One region of the Vagococcus sp. AM17-17 genome, then DNA from elsewhere that is predicted to be linked to it. Evidence: predicted binding sites of a transcription regulator. Region 1 holds the regulator's gene; each other region holds the start of a gene.
The links. Region 1 encodes CtsR, which represses protease genes until heat stress. Its sites were predicted from a motif close to TTGGTCAAAAAAGGTCAAANA; they were not measured.

Region 1 (5,514 bases):
ATATTTTTTCAGTTAAAAGTTCTAAGATTTGCATAGTCCTTATTACGTTGTTGGATGGTTCTTTTAAATACTTGTTTGATAACTATTCGCTTTCCTTTTACCTTTCATAGGTAATACGGTCAACTAAAACAGACCTTGTTTAAATAGTACTGATAGAACATGAAACAGGAAACTCAGCACGACCAATAATGACATCTAGAGTCCATCCTTGAACAATCTTCTTTTTAATGTATTCTGTTTCATTATTAGATAAAGAAATAGGACGTCTGCCACAATTCTTTTTATTGTTTTTGTATCTTTTATAGTAATCTAGTGCAGATAGCCCCTCGTCAAAAGCTTTGTAAACATTATAAATAGTCTGTTTTTCTCGTTTCGACTATTGAGGAATGTATGTTCCTTTTTTATTTTGATGGTAATAAGATTCTATCAAAACTAGCTCGTCTGTAGTCAGATGTATATAGGGCATTTGTGATTAAACTCCTTGTTTTCTTTAGTTGGAAAGACAATTAGAGTGTATCATAAATGATTTTTTTAGTTGTCTAGCTTAATTTTACAATTGACTAATGAGAGAATTTATATAAATCGTATTATTATAAATATTGATAAATTTTTAGTATAATAAAGGTCAATATAAGTCAATTGAGTAGTAAGAGGGGGTAATCTAATGGAGAATAAAAACATGTCAGATATTATAGAAGAGCATCTAAAAGAATTGTTGGCCAATGAAGATATTATAGAAATTAAACGAGCGGAACTTGCTAATCAGTTTAATTGCGTCCCTTCGCAAATTAATTATGTGATAAATACGAGATTCACGATTCCAAAAGGATACAGGGTAGAAAGTAAGCGTGGCGGTGGTGGCTATATTCGAATTGTTAAGGTAAAGTTAATTCAATATAAAACTAAATTGTGTGAAGAAATACCTGAAATGATTAGTAATGGTTTGACAGAGAGTGAGGCATTTGCTATTTTAAATGAACTACATGATAATGATATTATTACGTTACATGAAAAGCATTTATTGCAAGCAGCCTTTAAATTAAATGGAATTAGCCGTTCTTCTGAAGAAAGACTGTTAAGATCTAATATGATGATTGCTATTATAGAGCGTCTCACATATAAAGAAAGAGAGGAACTTAGATGAGCGAATTATTTACGAAACGTGCAAATGATGTACTTGAATTGGCACAAGAAAGTGCTAGATATTTTAAGCATGATGCTGTGGGAACAGAGGATTTCTTATTAGGATTAGTTAAAGAGCCAAGAGGAGTTGGCGGAAAAGCAATTAGAAAATTAAACATAGACGAAGAAATCATATTTGAAGAGATTGAGCAGGTTGTTCAATATGGTAGCTATAAAACCAAAAAAGGTCAGCTTTTACCATATTCACCTAGAGCAAAGGATGTGTTAGCTTTTGCTGGTGAGGAGGCAAAACGACTAGGTGCACCAAGTATCGGAACTGAACATATTTTACTAGCGTTAATTAGAGAAGATACATTGTTATCTGCTAGAATTTTGAAGAATCTAGGAGTAGAATTACCTAAATTACGTAAAGATATTTTAAAACGAATTGGTATTACGGAAAACAATAAAAACGGAAAAGTTCGTAAAACGGGAAAACCATCGACAAATGAAGGAACACCAACACTAGATTCATTAGCTAGAGATTTAACTCAAAGTGCTAGAGAAAAACGATTGGATCCGTTAGTTGGTCGAGATACCGAAGTGGAAAGACTAATCCAAATATTGAGTCGTCGTACAAAAAATAACCCGGTATTAGTTGGCGAGCCTGGAGTCGGTAAAACGGCAATTGCTGAAGGATTAGCACAACGCATTGTTGCGGCAAATGTTCCAAAAGATATGAGAAATAAACGAGTAATGATGCTTGATATGGGAGCAGTAGTTGCAGGAACAAAATATCGTGGTGAATTTGAAGATCGAATGAAAAAATTAGTGGATGAAATTTATTATGATGGCGAAGTTATTTTGTTTATTGATGAATTACATACGTTGATTGGCGCTGGCGGAGCTGAAGGTGCGATTGATGCGTCTAATATTTTAAAACCAGCTCTTGCTCGTGGTGAATTACAAACCATAGGGGCTACAACATTAGATGAATATCAAAAATATATTGAAAAAGATCCTGCATTAGAAAGACGTTTTGCTAAAGTTTTAGTGGATGAGCCAAATGAAGAAGAAACAATTGAAATTTTATCAGGGTTAAAAGCACAATATGAAGAACATCATCAAGTAGCGATTACACAAGAAGCTATTGAGGCAGCTGCAAAATTATCTATTCGTTACATTAATGATCGTCAGCTTCCTGATAAAGCTATTGATTTGATAGATGAGGCAGCTGCCAAAGTACGCTTGAATCAAGCGGAAAAACCGTCTCCAATAGTGAAACAACAACAGGTATTAGCTGATATCTATAAGGAAAAAGAAGAAGCGATTATCTCACAAAATTTTGCCGAAGTGGTTGAAATTCGAGAGATAGAAAAGAAAGCCTTAAAAAAATTAGCAAAATTAGTTGAAAAACAAGAAAAAGAATCAACTGGTTATACACAAAAAGTGACCGAAGAAGATATTGAATCTGTCATTTCTCAATGGACTGGTATTCCTTTAACACAGTTAGAAAAAAAAGAGAGTGAACGATTACTTGATTTGGAAAAGGTCATGCATGAACGTGTTGTCGGCCAAGAAGAGGCTGTAGAATCTGTTTCACGTGCTATTCGACGTGCGCGAAGTGGATTGAAGAGTCCTAATCGTCCAATTGGGTCATTTATGTTTTTAGGGCCAACAGGTGTTGGGAAAACAGAACTAGCTAAAACAATTGCTGAAGTGATGTTTGGTTCAGTAGATGCCTTGATTCGAGTGGATATGTCTGAATTTATGGAAAAACATAGTACAAGTCGTTTAGTCGGCTCCCCTCCAGGATATGTTGGTTATGATGAAGGAGGACAATTGACTGAGCTAATTCGTCAAAAACCATATTCTGTTGTATTACTTGATGAGGTAGAAAAAGCCCATCCTGATGTGTTTAATGTGTTGTTGCAAGTACTAGATGATGGGCATTTAACTGATGCCAAAGGTCGTAAAGTAGATTTTAAAAATACAATTATTATCATGACATCAAATATCGGCGCTACTTCTTTACGAGATGAAAAGACTGTTGGATTTGGTGTAGCAGATGAAACCAAAGATTATAAAGCGATGAAATCTCGTATATTAGAAGAATTGAAAAAATCATTTAGACCGGAATTTTTAAATCGTGTAGATGAAGTGGTCGTATTCCACTCATTAAATAAACAACAATTACATGATATCGTGAAAATCATGTCTAAAGATGTTGTTGAGAGATTAAAAGAACAAGATATTACATTAAAATTAACTTCAGCAGCTATTGATGTTATCAGTAGTGAAGGGTTTGATCCGGAATACGGAGCTCGTCCAATTCGTCGTGCTTTGCAAAAAGAAGTCGAAGATAGACTAAGTGAATTACTCTTGTCAGGTGAACTTCAAACAGGAGATATAGTGACTCTTGGTGCATCAAAAGGGAAAATTAATACAAAAGTAAAAAAGGTAGAAAAAGTGTAACAAACAAGCGTTAGTTAGTTAAATAACTAGCGCTTTTACCTTGTGAAAGTTTGCGGTTTATCTATGCAATATGTTAGGATAAAAAGTGTTTATAAAGGATAGGAGTGTCTAGAATGATAGAGATAAGTACGACAGTGGACTCATTAGAACAGGCACGTCAACTGGTCGAATTGGATATTGATGTAATTTGTTTTGGAGAAGAAGAATTTGGGTTACGTTTACCGCATTATTTCACAAGAGAAGAAATGACTGAATTGGTTCAATTAGCTCATAGTAAAGGAAAAAAAGCTCGTGTTGCGGTGAGTGCGATTATGCATCCAGATAAAATGGAGCTTATTCCTGAATATTTGGGTTTTTTAGAATCAATTGGAGTAGATGATATTATTGTAGGCGATCCTGGTGTGATTTATGTCTTACAACGAGATGGATATAAACTACCTTATGTATATAATGCTGAAACAATGGTGACTAGTTCAAGGCAAGTAAACTTTTGGGCCAAACGTGGGGCAACTGGTGCAATTTTAGCTAGAGAAATTCCGTTTGAGGAGTTGCAACAAATTGCCAAAGATTCGCAAGTCTTTACTGAAGTTTTAGTGTATGGTGCGACGTGTATCCATCACTCAAAACGCCCACTGCTTACAAATTATTTTAATTTTACGAAGCAACAAGACAATGTTTCTAAAGAAGATGGGTTGTTTATATCTGAACCTAAAGATGAAGAAACGCATTATTCTATTTTCGAGGATAAGCATGGGACACACATTTATGCCACAAATGATGTAGACTTAATGTTTGAATTAAAAGAATTATATGATGCTGGTTTAAGACATTGGAAATTAGATGGTATGTATACTCCTGGGGAAGATTTTGTGAGTATTGTTTCAAGTTTTATTACAGCTAAAAAAGCGTTGATTGGAGACACTTGGACACAGGATTTGGCAAAATCGCTACAAAAAACGATTATGGAACATCATCCAAAAGGAAGAAGTTTGGATACTGGCTTTTATTATTTAGATCCTGAGGAAATAAAATAGGAGAGAGTAAAGATGACAAATACATTGAAACGACCAGAAGTACTGGCTCCAGCTGGTACACTTGAAAAATTGAAAATTGCGATACATTACGGGGCAGATGCTGTGTATATTGGTGGAAATGCTTATGGCCTAAGAAGTCGTGCTGGGAACTTTTCTTATGAAGAAATGGAAGAAGGTGTCGCATTTGCTAAAGAGCGAGGAGCAAAAGTTTATGTGGCGGCTAACATGGTGACGCATGAAGGAGATGCCAAAGGAGCTGGTGAGTTTTTTAGAAAATTGCGAGATATTGGCATTAGTGCGGTAATCGTCTCTGACCCAGCATTAATTGAAGTATGCATTACTGAAGCACCAGGTTTACCGGTTCATTTGTCGACACAATCTTCTGCGACAAATTTTGAAACATTAGAGTTTTGGAAAAATGAAGGACTAGAACGAGTGGTGTTAGGTCGTGAGGTCTCAATGGACGAGGTAGCGAAAATTCGTGAGAATACGGATATTGAAATTGAAGCCTTTATTCATGGTGCGATGTGTATTTCCTATTCAGGTCGTTGTACCTTATCAAATCATATGAGTCACAGAGATGCTAACCGTGGTGGGTGTTCACAATCATGTCGTTGGAAATATGATTTGTTTGATATGCCATTTGGTGAAGAAAGACGTTCATTAACAGACACTGGAGAAGTGAGTGAGCCGTTTTCAATGAGTGCGGTGGATATGTCAATGATCGAACACATTCCTGATTTAGTAAAAAACGGTGTCGATAGTCTAAAAATTGAAGGACGCATGAAGTCGATTCATTATGTATCAACGGTATCTAATGTCTATAAAAAAGCAGTTGATAGCTACATGGCTGATCCGGAAAATTATGTGTGTAAACAAGAGT
Region 2 (5,514 bases), on a different contig from region 1:
TGGATTTAAAAGTTTACAATGCAGATGGTGATTTAGTATTTGAAACAAAAAATCGCTATGTACCATTCGATAAAAAAGCTCAATCTGAAACGACAATCAAAACTTATGAATATGTTACAGGTTTGGTTTTATTAAAGCCAGTTTATTCTAATCAAACAGGTAAACTGATGGGTTATGCGCAAGGTTTTTATGATTTAGGATTTTACTACAAATATCGCAAAGAATTACTTAAAAATCTCGTAATTATCGGTATTTGCGGCTTATTAGTTAGTGTGATGATGAGCTTTTTATTATCAAGCTATTTTACAAGCCCTCTTAGAAAAATGGTAAGAACGCTAAATAATATTGAAACGGCACATAAGACCGGTCTTCGAATGCCAGTACCAAAATCACATGATGAAATTTATGATTTAGCTAAAGCCTTTAATGATATGATTGAACGCATGGAGCGATTTATTACGCAACAACAGCAGTTTGTTGAAGATGTCTCACATGAATTAAGAACACCAGTAGCAGTCATAGAAGGACATTTGAATTTACTAAACAGATGGGGAAAAGATGATCCTGAAGTGCTGGAAGAGTCGTTGAGTGCCTCACTACAAGAAATCACTCGTATGAAAAGTTTGGTACAAGAGATGCTCGATTTATCAAGAGCTGAGCAATCTGAGTTTCATTATAAAAATGAAACGTGTTTAGCAAAAGAAACAATCCAAACAACGGTAAATAATTTTCAAATGCTTTATCCTGAATTTGTTTTTAATCTAGATGACGATGATTTAGATAATTCGGTTGAAATTAAAATGTATCGTAATCACTTTGAACAAATACTGATTATTTTATTAGATAATGCGGTGAAATATTCGAGAGATAGAAAAGAAGTGATTATCTCTGCATCAAAATCTTATCAAAATATTGACTTAATGATTCAAGATTTTGGAGAGGGGATTTCTGAAGAGGAAATTGAAAAAGTGTTTAATCGTTTTTACCGAGTGGATAAAGCAAGAGCAAGACACACAGGTGGTAATGGTTTAGGACTATCTATTGCTCAACAGCTTATAGAAAATTATAATGGAACAATTAACGTAAAGAGTCATGTGGGGTTAGGTACGGCATTTTATTTATCTATTCCATATGTAGTCAAACAAAAAAATCCACAAATACCAACTGTTACAGAATAAAAAAGTATCTATCAAGGTCTGCTACTAAAAGCGAGATTAAGATAGATACTTTTTATTTTCATTATCGTAATAAAGAAAGAAAATCGTCATTGGATATTTTTTGATCAAAATCAAACCCATCAACAATTAAAGTTGGAACAAAGTGCACATTGGCGTTTACAGCTTCTTCCATAACGTCTTGTAACATTTTATCATTATGTTGCTTAGTTAAGCCGAGAGTTGTCTCAGCAAACGCTCGTACTTCTTCTGGTGAACCAAGAATTCCCCATTGACTTTGAGTATTGTAGATATCAGTGATGATTTTAATTGCCTGGTCATTATTGGGCACATACTCATGCATCACATTACCTAATGATAAACTAGCAGAATCTTTATTAAAAAGTTTAATCACGTAATGTAGATTATCGTTTTTCACTTCTTTTGAGAGTAAATCTAATTTTTCATCCCACCATTGTTTACAAAATGGGCAACGTAGATTAACAAATTCAAACAACAAATTTGGTGCATCAGCTTTACCAATTTTGATTCCAACAGAGCTAGTTACTTTTGTTGTGTCGATTTTTGTTGTCCCCATTGACTTATCTCCTTATTTTAAGGCAGCACTGTTAACCATTACTTCATCAATCAAGCCGTATTCTTTTGCTTCTTCAGCTGACATGAAGTTATCACGGTCAGTATCTCTTTCGATGATTTGAAGTGGTTGTCCAGTGTTCTCCGATAAGATTTTATTTAATCTTTCTCTTGTATTAAGGATGTGACGAGCTGCAATTTCGATTTCTGTCGCTTGACCTTGAGCTCCTCCAAGAGGTTGATGAATCATGATTTCTGCGTTTGGTAATGCAAATCGTTTACCTTTTGTTCCAGACGATAATAGAAAACTTCCCATTGAGGCTGCCATACCTAAAACAATGGTTTGTATATCAGATTTGACAAAGTTCATTGTGTCATAAATGGCAAGACCTGCTGAAACACTTCCACCTGGCGAGTTGATGTAAAGATAAATATCTTTTTCTGGATCTTGAGCATCTAAAAATAATAACTGTGCAATGACACTATTTGCAACGTTATCATCAATAGGACCGCTTAACATAATAATACGATCTTTTAGTAAACGAGAATAGATGTCATAAGCACGTTCACCTCTAGCAGATTGTTCGATAACTGTTGGTATTAAATTCATATAAATTCCTCCTAATAGTAACGCTACTAGACATATTTTAACATACTCTTTTTAATCTACCTAGAATTTAGCGTAAAAATGGTCAATAAAGGTCAAAAAAATAAAAAGTAAAGAAAAAGGACATTTGTCCCCGAAATAATATGCTAAACTATGATATACTTTTCTTAAAAAGAAAGTAACACGCCCTAAGGGAATCGAACCCCCGTCTCAAGAACCGGAATCTTGCGTGATATCCACTACACTAAGGGCGCATCTACTTTTATTAGTTTACCAAAAATATCTTAAATAGCAAGATGAAAAGGAGGAAAGGTTAATGAAGTTTACTCAGAATTTTAGACAAGCTCAAGCTCAAGTTCAAACTCAAAAATTAGCTATGACCCAACAACTTCAACAATCAATTAAGATGTTACAGTTTGGTACTGATGACCTCCTGTCTTTTTTAAATGATAAAATGTTAGAAAATCCGCTAATTGATGTATCCGTTTCCGATATGGATACTCAGTATTTAGAAAGCAGTCACTATAATAAGTTGCAAGATAATGACACAACAGATTGGATAAATCAAATACCAGAAAATGAGCAATCGCTATTTCATTATTTGATTGAGCAAATTCATCTTAATTATCGAGATACGCCACTTAGGAAAATTAGTTTATTTTTAATTGAGTTCATAGATACGAATGGTTATTTGACAATTTCTATAGAAGAAGCGATGGCTATAAATCGTGTCAGTTATATTGAAGTATTAGATGCATTGACTTTAATACAAATGCTAGAACCAGCCGGAGTTGGTGCACGGAACTTGCAAGAGTGTTTAATGTTGCAAACAGAGCGAGATGATGAAGCACCTAATCAAGCTTACCTTGTATTAGAAGAATATTTTGATGATTTAGCAAATAGAAAATGGCAACGAATTGAAAAAAAATTAGGTCTCTCATTAAAAGAAATACAAGAAATATTTGATTATATTCAAAAGTTACATCCCAATCCCGCAGCAATATTTAGTAGTGATGAGGACAGTTTAATTTATCCGGATTTAGTTGTAAAAGTGGATAAAGAAACGGATACTATTACTATTTCATCTACTAAAGCAGGGAAGCCAGAAGTCAACTTTCAATCAAACTACTTTGAACGAATGTCGCGTCAAGGAGACAAAGAAGTTGAAAAGTATTTAAATGAAAAAAAAGCAGAATATGAATGGCTAAAAAAATCTCTTGAACAACGTGGGGATACTATTTTAAGAGTCGGGAAAGAAATTGTTAAAAGACAATCCAACTTTTTTCTAAAAGATAGTCACCCGCTTACACCCATGAAGCTAAAAGAGATCGCAAACGACCTATCACTTCATGAGTCAACTATCAGTCGAGCTGTAAATGGAAAATACTTAACGACAGAATATGGTGTGTTTGAATTAAGAAGTTTCTTTACTACAGGATTAGAACGAAAGAATTCTTCTGACGTGATCGCAACTAGTGACATAAAAGAAACAATAAAAGAGTTAATAGAGGATGAAAACAAAGCGAAACCGCTTTCAGATCAAAAATTAGTAGACCTGTTGAAAGAAAAAAACATTGATATTTCCAGACGTACAGTAGCCAAGTATCGTGAAGAATTAGGAATACAATCGTCAACAAAGAGAAAAAGATTTGATTATTAAACAAAAACTTGAGTGTCAGGCTTGTATTATTTAGTTATACTTGTTATTATAAGCATGTAAGGGTTGAACGAAATCATGAGTTATTTTGCATCAACCCTATCAAAATACAGCATGTGGGTCATAAAAAGTCTATCATGGACTGAATTTGTCCCTGTACTTAAGGAGTATAATCTATGAGCGATGATTTTGATATTATTGAACAGATTGCTCCTGACATGATTCAAGTGATTGAACAACGATTTCGTATTTTGCGAAATATATATTGGAATCAACCAGTTGGACGCAGAAAATTATCTGAAAAGGTAAATTTAACTGAGAGAATACTTCGAAGTGAAACAGAGGTACTAAAACAACTCAGATTAATCGAGGTCTCTAAAATTGGAATGTCGCTTACTGAAAAAGGATTAAGTCTTTATAGTGATTTAGAAATAGTCATGGCAGAGCAGACGGGCAATCGTGTCCTTGAGAAAAAACTTGCTAGTAAACTTGATATTGAAAGGTGCTTAATAACACCAGGAGATAGTGATGTTGAAAGTAAAGTACTAGAAAAATTCGGAGAGTTAATCTCTGATATTCTTTCAACTCGTTTACCAGATGGTGAAAATATTATCGCCGTCATGGGAGGAACGACAATGGCAACAGTGAGCCAATGCATGTACCGACTAGAAACACCAGAAAGACACAATATATTTGTTCCTGCAAGAGGTGGGATTGGTGAAACCATTCAAACTCAAGCAAATTCAATAAGTGCAACTATGGCAGAGCAAACAGGTGGCGAGTTTAAAGTGTTGTATGTGCCAGAACAAGTGAGTTCTGAGACGTATGAATTACTTCTTCATGAGCCGACTGTTCAACGCGTATTAGAGTTGATATCTAAGTCAAACGTTGTGATTCACAGTATTGGACGTGCACTTCATATGGCAAAACGTCGTAACATGAGTGCAAGTGATTTAGCAATGCTTTCTAATAAAGGAGCGGTCGCTGAATCATTTGGTTACTTCTTTAATAAAGACGGAGAGGTCGTCTATAAAATACCTCGAATCGGTCTTCAAATGAAAGATCTTCAAGAGATACCGTATGTCATTGCAGTTGCTGGCGGGAAAACAAAAGCCAAAGCAATTGAAGCATACATCAAAAATGCTCCTAAACAGACGTGGTTAATCACAGATGAAGGAGCGGCAAAGCAGATTTTAAAAGAGGAAACTCTTTAAAATAAATAAATTTTTTCGATTTTCTAAAGGAGGAAATCTCACATGACAGTTAAAGTAGGTATTAATGGTTTTGGACGTATTGGACGCTTAGCATTCCGTCGTATCCAAGAAGTTGAAGGATTAGAAGTTGTAGCAATCAATGACTTAACAGATGCACAAATGTTGGCTCATTTATTAAAATATGATACAACTCAAGGACGTTTCAATGGTGACGTTGAAGTCCATGACGGATTTTTCAAAGTAAACGGAAAAGAAGTTAAAGTTACTGCTAATTCTAACCCAGCTGAA
Region 3 (5,514 bases), on a different contig from region 1:
TGCTCATTTAATATTAAATAATCAGATTACAGGAGCTATTGCCGGAGAAGTCGTCAAAGGTCCATATGAATCTGCTGAAAAATTAGTCAATGATTTATTACTGACAGATAAAATAGATGTTAGATTAGGAGATGGCTTGGAAGTCATCAAACCTCATGATAACGTGAGTGCTATCACGATTTGTGGGATGGGAGGCACATTAATTCGAGATATTTTAGAACGAGGTAAAAACAAAAAATGTTTAACCCGCAAAGAATTATTAATCTTACAACCAAACGTTGGCTCTCATGTCCTAAGACATTGGTTAGTTGAAAATCATTACATCATTCAAGATGAAAAAATATTGAGTGAGAATGATAAAACATACGAAATTATGGTCGCTGAAGCATCTGATAGAAAAGTAGAGCTAACTGAATCAGAAGAATTATTTGGTCCATTTTTAATGAAAGAGTCATCAGATATCTTTAAGAAAAAATGGCAATTTGAACTAGAACAATATGAACGTGTGAAAAAACAACTATCTCAATCTAAAACAAATCAAGACGAGAAAATCGCGCAAATCAATCATCAATGTGATTTAATCAAGGAGGTACTGTCATGAAAATAACAGGAGCTGAATTTATTAAACAATTTGAATCAGTCGTACCATTAGATCTAGCTGAAGATAGCGATCCAGTTGGCTTGCATATTGGTACACTGAATAAACCGATTAACCGTGTGATGATGACATTAGACGTGAGACCAGATGTGGTGCAAGAAGCAATTGATAAAAAGATAGATTTAATCGTTGCCAAACATCCACCGATTTTTCGCCCAGTGAAGCATTTGTTGGTCGATGATTTTCAAACCAAAATGTATGCTGATTTATTAAAGCATGACATTGCAGTGTACGCAGCACATACTAACATGGATATTGTCGACAATGGGTTGAATGATTTATTTTGTGAGATGTTAGATATTGACGCGACGGATTATTTACGTCAAACTCACGAATATTTTTACCGCAAGTTAGTAGTTTATGTTCCGACAACTCATGCAGAGTCACTACGAGAAGCATTTGGTGGTGCAGGCATTGGTGCTTATCATGATTATGATTACACAAGTTTTTCTTCTCATGGAACAGGTCGTTTCCGTCCACTTGAAAAGGCGCAACCGGCAATTGGTGGGAATAACGAGCTGACAAGTGTTGAAGAAGAAAAAATTGAAGTGATGTTTTTACCCCAAGAGTACCCAACAGTGCTGTCAATTATTAATGAGTATCACCCATATGAAGAACCGATGTTTGATATTTTCCCACTAGAAAATATATCGAAAACATATGGAATCGGTCGTATTGGTACTCTACCACAACCAATGCCTTTGCTTGATTTTGTTGAAAAAGTTAAACAGACATTTGATTTAAATGCTATTCGTTTAACGACTGATACAAAAGATAAACAAGTAAAAACAGTGGCTATTTGTGGTGGTAGTGGTGAGAAGTTTTATAAAGACGCCCTTAAAAAAGGGGCAGATGTTTATATTACCGGAGATGTGTATTACCATACAGCTCACGATATGATGGAAGAAGGGTTATCAGTGATTGACCCAGGACATTATATTGAGTCAGTATGTAAAAAATACTATGTTGATTTATTTAATCAATGGAAACAACAAAATGATTGGGATGTCACGTTCATCGAAAGTGACGTGAATACTAATCCATTTGAAATAATATAAGGGAGTGTCAATTATGTATACAAATTTAGTACCAAGATTTATCAAGTATGTTAAGACAGAAACAAGATCGGACGCAACAAGCAAGACAACACCATCAACACCAACTCAAATTGCATTTGCCAAAGAGTTGAAAAAAGAATTAGAAGAGATTGGTATGTCAGATGTATTCCATAACGAAGAAAACGGGTTTGTGATTGCGACATTACCAAGCAATACAGACAAAGACGTGCGTAGCATTGGATTTATTGCACATATGGACACAGCTGATTTTAATGCAGTTGGTGTGAACCCACAATTTGTAGAAAATTATGATGGTCAAAGTGATATTCCTTTAGATAAAGAAGGCAAATTTAAGTTAACCGTTAAAGATTTCCCTAACTTAGCTAACTACAAAGGTCAAACATTGATTACAACGGATGGTTCAACTCTTTTAGGAGCAGATGATAAATCAGGTATTGCTGAAATTATGACTGCGATGGAATATTTAGTGAATCATCCAGAAATTAAACATGGTAAAATCATGGTAGCGTTTGGTCCAGACGAAGAAATCGGTGTTGGAGCGGATAAATTTAATGTCGAAGAATTCCCAGTAGACTTTGCTTATACGATGGATGGTGGACCAGTTGGTGAATTACAATTTGAAACATTTAGTGCTGCTCAAGCAGAAATTTCAATTGAAGGTAAAAACGTTCACCCAGGTACAGCGAAAAATACCATGATTAATGCCTTGCAAGTAGCCATTGACTTACATAATAAATTACCACAAGATGAAGTTCCTGAAAAAACAGATGGATATGAAGGATTCTTCCATTTATTACAATTAGATGGTGTGCCTGATGAAGCAACGATGACTTACATTATTCGCGATCATGACCGTGAAAAATTTGAAGCACGTAAATCACTACTTGAATCCATCGTAAAAGAATTTAACGACAACTTTGGTCAAGAACGTGTGTCATTAAACTTATTTGACCAATACTACAACATGCGTGAAGTTATCGAAAAAGATATGAGTATCATTGATTTAGTAGACGAAGCAATGCGTAATTTAGACATTGAACCAAATAAAGCACCCGTACGCGGTGGAACAGACGGTTCTAAAATTTCTTACATGGGATTACCTACACCAAATATTTTTGCTGGTGGGGAAAACATGCATGGACGTTTTGAATATGTGGCAGTTGAAAGCATGGAAAAAGCGACTAGCTTAATCGTAGAAATTGTTAAACTTAATGAAGAAAAATCGTAAATAGTTTGAAGACTCGGTGATAATCGAGTCTTTTTTATGTCTTTCGATGAAAACTGTCGTTTTAAAGACCTAAAAAGTGTGGTTTTAATCACTTATATATATTAGAATAAACTTATCAGTTTGATGTCGAGTCTTTTTATTTGACCTATTTTGACCTATGATGTAAAATATATTTTGTAGTTAAGAATAAGGGGGTAATGATATGAATATAGAAAAAATGACTACGACATTGCAACAAGCAATCGCAGAAGCGCAACAAGTTGCAATCACTCGAAAAAATCAAGAGATTGATATTGTCCACTTATGGAAAATATTCTTACAACCCAATCATTTTGCTAGAAACTTATATGCCGGTATTGGTTTAGATGTTGATGCATTTGAAAGAGAAGTCGATAATGAATTAGATAAATTACCAACCGTTAGTGGAAATGTCCAATATGGACAAAACTTAAGTCAAAACTTGTTTCACTTATTGCAAGAAGCAGATAAAATTAGAGAATCATTTAATGACGACTATTTGTCAACTGAAGTAGTGGTTTTAGCCTTAATGAAACTTAAAAACTTTAGTTTAACCCGTTTCTTAATGGCACAAAAAGTGACCGAAGCTGAACTAACTGAACGTATTAAAGATTTGAGAGGAGGAGAACGTGTGACTAGTCAAAATCAAGAAGAACAATATGAAGCACTAGAAAAATACGGAACAAACCTTAATGAAGCAGTAAAATCTGGAAAACAAGATCCAATCATTGGACGTGACGAAGAAATTCGTGATGTGATTCGTATTTTATCACGTAAAACAAAAAATAATCCTGTTTTAATCGGTGAACCTGGTGTTGGTAAAACAGCCATCATCGAAGGATTGGCACAACGTATCGTGAAAAAAGACGTTCCTGAAAACTTAAAAAATAAAACCATCATCTCATTAGATATGGGATCATTGATTGCTGGGGCGAAATTCAGAGGTGAATTTGAAGAGCGTCTAAAAGCAGTCTTAAAAGAAGTCAAAAATAGCGATGGCGAGATTATTTTGTTCATCGATGAAATTCATACAATAGTAGGTGCGGGTAAAACAGAAGGTAGTATGGATGCCGGAAACTTACTTAAACCAATGCTTGCTCGTGGTGAGTTGCATTGTATTGGGGCAACAACACTTGATGAATACCGTGAATACATGGAAACAGATAAAGCCTTAGAAAGACGTTTCCAAAAAGTATTAGTTAAAGAACCAACTGTAGAAGACACTATTAGTATTCTACGTGGGTTGAAAGAACGTTTTGAAATTCATCATGGGGTAAACATTCATGATAATGCGTTAGTCGCTGCAAGTACGTTGTCTAACCGCTACATCACTGATCGTTACTTACCTGATAAAGCGATTGACTTAGTCGATGAAGCGTGTGCGACTATTCGTGTGGAAATGAATTCAATGCCAACTGAATTAGACCAAGTAACCAGACGTTTAATGCAATTAGAAATTGAAGAAGCGGCTCTTAAAAAAGAAGATGACGACGCAAGTAAAAAACGTTTAGACATTCTTCAAGGTGAGTTGGCTGAATTAAGAGAAGAAGCCAATACACTAAAAATGCAATGGGAAACTGAAAAAGAAGAATTAAATAAAATAAATGAAAAACGTTCTGAGTTAGATCAAGCCAGAACACAACTTGAAAATGCAGAAAGCAACTATGATTTAGAAGAAGCTGCTGTATTACGTCATGGAACAATTCCAAAACTTGAAAAAGAGTTAAAAGAATTAGAAGAAAAAGAAAAACATGACGGCCGTATGGTACAAGAAGTGGTAACTGAAAAAGAAATCGCAGTTGTTGTGGGTCGCTTAACTGGTATTCCAGTGAAACGACTTGAAGAAGGCGAAAGAGAAAAAATCTTACGCTTAAACGAAACACTCCATAAACGTGTGATTGGTCAAGATGAGGCAGTCGATGCAGTATCTGATGCGGTGATTCGGTCTCGTGCCGGATTGCAAGACCCTAATCGTCCACTTGGTTCATTCTTATTCTTAGGACCTACCGGTGTGGGTAAAACAGAGTTAGCGAAATCATTAGCTGAAAACTTGTTTGACTCTGAAGACCATATGGTGCGTTTGGATATGAGTGAATACATGGAAAAACATAGCGTGTCTCGTTTAGTCGGAGCTCCTCCTGGCTATGTTGGTTACGAAGAAGGTGGCCAATTAACAGAGGCAGTAAGAAGAAGTCCCTACACCATTGTTTTACTTGATGAAATTGAAAAAGCTCATCTAGATGTGTTTAACATTTTACTTCAAGTGTTAGATGATGGCCGTTTGACTGACTCTAAAGGTCGTGTCGTTGACTTTAAAAACACTGTGTTAATCATGACAAGTAATATTGGGTCTCAACTATTGCTTGATGGCGTAGATGAAGAGGGGAACGTATCTGAGAGTGCTAAAGAAGGGGTTCTTGACATGTTACGTGGTCACTTCAAACCAGAATTCCTAAACCGTATTGATGATACTATCTTGTTTAGTCCGCTTACTCTAGACAATGTGAAAGATATCATCGTGAAAATGACTG

Region 2: clpP (ATP-dependent Clp endopeptidase proteolytic subunit ClpP) is a predicted target of CtsR. The motif match lies at 2,437-2,457, and genes of this name have one in related genera.
Region 3: clpB (ATP-dependent chaperone ClpB) is a predicted target of CtsR. The motif match lies at 3,103-3,123, and genes of this name have one in related genera.

What each region holds. Positions count from the first base shown of each region.
Region 1 covers NZ_QRJY01000019.1:21-5,534, forward strand. The annotation lists gene DW196_RS10485 (CtsR family transcriptional regulator) at 665-1,144, shown strand; gene DW196_RS10490 (ATP-dependent Clp protease ATP-binding subunit) at 1,141-3,597, shown strand; gene DW196_RS10495 (peptidase U32 family protein) at 3,711-4,631, shown strand; gene DW196_RS10500 (U32 family peptidase) at 4,644-5,514, shown strand, end outside.
Region 2 covers NZ_QRJY01000001.1:454,930-460,443, reverse strand. The annotation lists gene DW196_RS02195 (HAMP domain-containing histidine kinase) at 1-1,178, shown strand, start outside; gene DW196_RS02190 (thioredoxin domain-containing protein) at 1,240-1,752, opposite strand; gene clpP (ATP-dependent Clp endopeptidase proteolytic subunit ClpP) at 1,765-2,358, opposite strand; tRNA gene DW196_RS02180 (tRNA-Arg) at 2,538-2,609, opposite strand; gene rpoN (RNA polymerase factor sigma-54) at 2,672-4,015, shown strand; gene DW196_RS02170 (sugar-binding transcriptional regulator) at 4,189-5,226, shown strand; gene gap (type I glyceraldehyde-3-phosphate dehydrogenase) at 5,269-5,514, shown strand, end outside.
Region 3 covers NZ_QRJY01000001.1:269,389-274,902, reverse strand. The annotation lists gene DW196_RS01360 (tRNA (adenine(22)-N(1))-methyltransferase TrmK) at 1-601, shown strand, start outside; gene DW196_RS01355 (Nif3-like dinuclear metal center hexameric protein) at 598-1,716, shown strand; gene pepT (peptidase T) at 1,730-2,965, shown strand; gene clpB (ATP-dependent chaperone ClpB) at 3,168-5,514, shown strand, end outside.